One region of the Dorea amylophila genome, then DNA from elsewhere that is predicted to be linked to it. Evidence: predicted binding sites of a transcription regulator. Region 1 holds the regulator's gene; the other holds the start of a gene.
The links. Region 1 encodes Rex, which represses fermentation and respiration genes when NADH is low (regulators of the CRP and FNR family bind a similar motif). Its sites were predicted from a motif close to ATTGTTAANTANTTAACAAT; they were not measured.

Region 2: pckA (phosphoenolpyruvate carboxykinase (ATP)) is a predicted target of Rex. The motif match lies at 963-982, and genes of this name have one in related genera.

The regions. Positions count from the first base shown of each region.
Region 1 is NZ_JAOQJW010000025.1:45,781-48,997, reverse strand. Features, by position in the region: gene alr (alanine racemase) at 1-33, opposite strand, end outside; gene OCV72_RS14235 (NAD(P)H-hydrate dehydratase) at 36-1,553, opposite strand; gene OCV72_RS14230 (redox-sensing transcriptional repressor Rex) at 1,648-2,289, opposite strand; gene OCV72_RS14225 (ABC-F family ATP-binding cassette domain-containing protein) at 2,455-3,217, shown strand, end outside.
Region 2 is NZ_JAOQJW010000002.1:25,382-28,598, forward strand. Features, by position in the region: gene thrC (threonine synthase) at 1-806, shown strand, start outside; gene pckA (phosphoenolpyruvate carboxykinase (ATP)) at 1,089-2,693, shown strand; RNA gene ssrS (6S RNA) at 2,775-2,955, shown strand; gene OCV72_RS01320 (SpoIID/LytB domain-containing protein) at 3,060-3,217, shown strand, end outside.

The DNA of each region.
Region 1 (3,217 bases):
GACTCTGGCTAAAACTCTTGTATATTGCTTCACTGTTATTCTTCCTCCAGTTTCATTAATGCTTTACTGATATATTCTATCAGATCTCTCGCCATTACACTATATACGCCTTTTTCAAATTTTGCAAGGTCACCGGACAATCCATGTATATATGTGCCTAATTCTGCAGCATCTTCCGCTTCTTTTTCCTGCACCATCCATCCGGAGATCACGCCGGCGAGAACATCTCCCGATCCGGCTTTTGCCATCGCACTGTTCCCGGTAAGGTTCATACGTATACCTTTCTCTTCGCTTGCGATCAGAGTTCTCGAATCTTTCAGTACACAGGTAATCCGGTATCTTGAAATAAAATCTTTCAGGATCTGGATCCTGTCTGCTTTCAGTTCCTCTACAGGAGTGCCTGTAAGTCTTGACATTTCTTTCATATGCGGTGTGATCACAAATCTGCGCTCGGCCATCTGATTCAGATAATTTTTATTTTCTGCAAGAAGATTCAGTCCGTCTGCATCGATCAGACACGGTACTTTTACATATTCAATCACAGTTTTTAATATTTTTTCGGAAAGCCTGCTCATTCCAAGGCCCGAACCGATACATACGCTATCTGCCCATGTAAGAAGTGATAACAGTTCTTCTTTATTATATTCCTCATATGTTGTGACAATTGCTTCCGGAAGGAGTGTCTGTAAGATTTCCCGATTATCTGAGGAAGTGTATATTCTCACCAGTCCTGCTCCTGTCATGTAAGCGGCATGCGCATTCAGATAAGCGGCCCCGGCCATTCCTTTGCTTCCGGCTATCACGAGGAGTCTTCCGTACGTGCCTTTATTTGAATCTTCCGGTCTGTCCGGCAGCATCTTCCGATAGATATCTTTTCCGGCTGTCCGGACTATTTCCTGATCCTCACAGATAGAATCTGTAGAAATGCCGATATCCGGCACGATAACCCTGCCGGCCATAGTTCTGCCCTGTGACAGTTCCAGACCAATCTTTTTTAACTGGAATGTCACTGTATAGTCCGCTTTGAAAGCGCAGCCCAGGATACAGCCTGTTGTGGCAGAAAGTCCGGACGGGATATCTACCGCAAATTTTGTTCCCCTCATCCGGTTCATCTGTTCGATCACCTGACGATATCTGCCCTCTACTTTACGACTCAACCCCACTCCAAAGACAGCATCTATGACCACACTATAGGAGTCTTCCTGCGGCATTCCATAAGTAATCTTCCCGCCGCATTCCTGTAAGCGGTGCATCTGTTCCTGTGTTTCCTCGGTATAATGTTCCGGGTTTCCCACACAAAATGTCTCTACGGAGTATCTGTTATTTTGTAAAATGCGGGCAATTGCGAAACCGTCCCCTCCATTATTACCCGAACCACAGACAACACAGACATGCGAAAGATCAACCTTTTCATCTTCTAATACCTGTACACACGCCTGCGCCGCATGTTCCATCAATTCCAGGGAAGGAACCCCTAATTTTTGAATTGTATACTGATCTGCTGCTTTCATCTGTGCTGCATTCACCCAAAGCTGCATCCAATCATCTCCCATCAAGTCCTGCTTTATACTTACCGCAACAAAAGAACGTGTAAAAATATGTCCATCTTCCGGACTACTCCTACACGCCTTTTTCTTTTATAATAATTTACTTATGATCCTCTTTGTAACGACTGATATTGTATGACAGCTGCATCAGGCTTTCTGACAGATGTACATTCTCGACAACAATATTATCTGGAAGATTCAGATCTGTGTGCGCAAAGTTCCAAATTGCACGCACTCCGTTATCAACCAGCATATTCGCCACTTCAATTGCTTTCTCTTTTGGAATCGTCAGCACTGCAATATCAATATTATTGTTCTGTACAAATGCTTTCAGGTCATCCATCATGCGGATCGGTACGCCTCGGATAGAGACACCCTGAAGTCTTGGATTTACATCAAAGATTCCCTTCAGGATAAATCCACGGTTCTCAAAAGCTGCATAATTTGCCAGTGCCTGTCCAAGATTACCGGCACCGATGATAATGATATTATGATCTTCTTCCAATCCTAAAATTTTTCCGATCTCTGTATATAAATACTTTACGTTATAACCATATCCCTGCTGGCCGAATCCGCCAAAGTTATTCAGATCCTGACGAATCTGTGATGCAGTCACCTTCATACGCTTACTCAGATCGTTCGAAGATATACGCTCTACACCATTTTCCAGCAGTTCACCCAAATATCTGTAATACCTCGGCAATCTACGAATGACTGCACGAGAAATCTCTCTTTCTTCCACTATATTCACCCTTCCAATCATAGTCTGAAATAATTATATAAAATTGAAAGATTATTGTCAAACTATTGTTGAATTTTATACAATTTCCGTTATAATAAAATAGCATGTGCAAATGCATTTTACGAATACGAATGTATCAATTATCCACAACGCAGGAGGAAATATATGATATTAGCATGTCACGGGATCCAGAAATCTTTCGGTGAACACCTCATCGTCAGAGATGGATCCTTCCATATAGAAGATCACGAAAAAGCAGCTCTTGTCGGACCGAACGGTGCCGGTAAGTCTACTCTGCTCAAAATGATTGTAGGCGAATCAGCCCCGGATGACGGCAACGTCATTCTGACAAAAGGTAAGACGCTTGGCTATCTTGCCCAGCATCAGGAGATGCAAAGCGGTAATACGATCTATGAAGAAGTCCGCACCGCAAAGGCCGATATAATCGCTATGGAGCGCCGTATCCGCGAGATTGAGATGGAACTTAAGCATCTCTCCGGTGACGCTCTGAACGACCGTCTGGAAACTTACAATCGCCTTATGGCCACTTTTGAACGTGAGAATGGCTATTCTTGCGAAAGTGAGATTACCGGTGTGTTAAAAGGACTTGGATTTACGGAAAATGATTTCACCAAACCGGTCGACACTCTCTCCGGAGGACAGAAAACCCGTGTATCTCTTGGCAAGCTTCTGTTAACGAAACCAGACATTTTGCTTCTTGATGAGCCAACCAACCATCTGGATCTGAATTCCATTGCATGGCTTGAAACCTATCTTCTAAACTACCAGGGAGCTGTGCTGATCGTGTCTCACGACCGTTATTTTTTGAACAAAGTTGTCACGAAAGTTCTTGAAATCGAGCTTGGAGAACTTCGTACTTATATGGGAAACTACAGTGACTATGCAGCAAAGAAGCAGCAGCTTCGCG
Region 2 (3,217 bases), on a different contig from region 1:
CTATCAATATCGGACGTCTGGTTCCACAGGTGGTATATTACGTCAATGCATATGCAAAACTTCTGGAAAATGAAGAGATTGAAGATGGTGAAAAGATCAATGTGGTAGTACCGACAGGTAACTTTGGAAATATCCTGGCTGCATATTATGCAAAACAGATGGGAGTACCGATTGATAAGCTGGTATGTGCTTCAAATGACAATAAGGTATTGTTTGACTTCTTCCAGACAGGAGATTATGACAGAAACCGTGAGTTTATCCTCACTACATCCCCATCCATGGATATTCTGATCTCTAGCAATCTGGAACGTCTGATCTACAGAATCAGCGGGGATGATGATCAGAAGACGAAGGATATGATGGAAGCATTAAAATCCGCCGGAAAATATACGATCACAGAAGATATGAAGGAGCGTCTTGCTGATTTCGCAGCAGGGTACGCAACAGAAGAAGAGTGCGCAGAGAATATTAAAAAAGTATACGATAAGACAGGATATGTTATGGATACGCATACAAGTGTAGCGTCGTATGTATGCGGCTGTTATCAGAAGAACAGTGGCGACGATAAGAAATGTGTGATCGCGTCGACTGCAAGTCCGTACAAATTCGTGAAGAGTGTGATGAGCGCAATCGATTCGAAGTATGCTGATCAGGATGAATTCAGCCTTCTGAGTGTTTTGGAAGAAACATCCGGACGTGAGATGCCACAGGCAATCAAAGATATTCTGAACGCTAATATCCTGCATGATCTGGAATGTGATGCAGATAAGATGAAAGACACAGTAAAGAATATTTTAGAAGTATAAAACTTTATATTAAAAATAAATAAAATTCATAATCGATAAAAATTACTAAATGCAAGGTTTCTATAAAAATCTTGCATTTTTGAACTATATAAAAGAATAAAAGCAGAAAAAATAACGGATTGAGATATAGGAGTTGCAAAATAGTGCTTTGAAAAGATTGTTAAAGTGTTGACTTTTGCGCAGAAAAATGCAATAATAAGGCAAATGCTGTTGTGGGAGAGTATGAAAAACCAGAATTTATAAATATACAGCAGTAAATAAAAGAAAAGAGGTTAAATGAAGATGGCTAAAATCGATTTAAGTAAGTATGGCATTTCAGGAACGACGGAAATCGTGCACAATCCTTCTTATGAATTATTATTTGAGGAAGAGACAAAACCGGAACTGGAAGGTTTTGAAAAAGGACAGGAAAGTGAACTTGGTGCAGTCAATGTAATGACAGGTATCTATACTGGACGTTCTCCTAAAGATAAGTTCATCGTAGTTGATGAGAATTCAAAAGATACTGTATGGTGGACATCTGATGAATATAAGAATGATAACCATCCTGCAACACAGGAAGCTTGGGACGCAGTAAAAGATATTGCAATCAAAGAACTTTCTAACAAAAAACTTTATGTTGTAGATGCATTCTGCGGAGCAAACAAAGATACACGTATGGCAATCCGTTTCATCGTAGAAGTTGCATGGCAGGCTCATTTCGTAACAAATATGTTCATCAAACCTTCAGAAGAAGAGCTTGAAAACTTTGAGCCAGACTTCGTAGTATACAATGCTTCTAAAGCAAAAGTTGAAAATTACAAAGAATTAGGACTGAACTCAGAAACAGCAGTAATGTTCAACATCACAAGCAAAGAGCAGGTTATCGTGAATACATGGTACGGCGGAGAGATGAAGAAAGGTATGTTCTCTATGATGAACTACTTCCTCCCACTTAAGGGAATGGCTTCTATGCACTGCTCAGCCAATACAGATTTGAACGGAGAGAATACAGCAATCTTCTTCGGACTTTCAGGAACAGGAAAGACAACACTTTCTACAGATCCTAAGCGTCTTCTGATCGGTGATGACGAGCACGGATGGGATGACAACGGAGTATTTAACTTTGAAGGCGGATGCTATGCTAAGGTTATTAACCTTGACAAAGAGTCTGAGCCGGATATCTACAATGCAATCAAGCGTAACGCACTTCTTGAGAACGTAACACTTGATGAAAATGGAAAGATTGATTTCGCAGATAAGACTGTAACAGAGAATACACGTGTATCTTACCCAATCAATCATATTGAAAATATCGTGCGTCCTGTATCTTCAGCACCTGCTGCTAAAAATGTAATCTTCCTGTCAGCTGATGCATTCGGAGTACTTCCACCGGTATCTGTACTGACACCAGAGCAGACACAGTACTACTTCCTGTCAGGATTTACAGCAAAACTTGCAGGTACAGAGCGTGGAATCACAGAGCCTACACCTACATTCTCAGCTTGCTTCGGACAGGCATTCCTGGAACTGCATCCTACAAAATATGCAGAGGAACTTGTTAAGAAGATGGAGAAGAGCGGTGCAAAAGCATACCTGGTTAACACAGGATGGAACGGAACAGGAAAACGTATCTCTATCAAGGATACACGTGGAATCATTGATGCCATCCTGAACGGAGACATCAAGAATGCTCCAACAAAGAAAATTCCATATTTCAACTTCGAAGTACCTACAGAACTTACCGGTGTTGACACAGGAATCCTTGATCCTCGTGACACATATGCCGATGCAGCTGAGTGGGATGAAAAAGCAAAAGATCTTGCTACAAGATTCATCAAGAACTTTGCTAAATATGAAGGAAATGAAGCAGGTAAAGCTTTAGTTTCAGCAGGACCACAGTTATAAGAGACACTTATCTATTTGATTAAAATCAGACAATTGTAAAGGGTTGTAAAATCCATGTAAATGGGTTATAATAAGTGCAGTGGAAACCTGAAATGTTCGATACTCTTGTAGTTTTGAACCTACAATACTTTAAACGGGAGTCTTACATCTCTGTAATATGTCAGGCCATCGACTTTGCAGTGGAAGGCAGAAAAGCAGATGCGGATACCCACCTAGCGGGTGCTAGGAGTCAGAATACAGGAACCGGCATTTTGGGGAATATACAAAAGATAAAAGACAGTCGTTTTAACGGCTGTCTTTTTTTGAAATCGCCATCAGGTTCAGGTAAGCGGATCTGAGAAAGACAGTCAAAGAAAGGAAAATAAAGTGCGGAAACGGAACAACAGGCATTATAGCATCTACATTGCATGGATTTTATTGCTGCTGTGTCTGATTACAGGGCTGAAATCTGGGTTAGAAAAAAATGCAGCCGGAAAGAAGGAGTCCTATCCGGGAATATCGATTCAGAGCCGGTGGGAAGAATT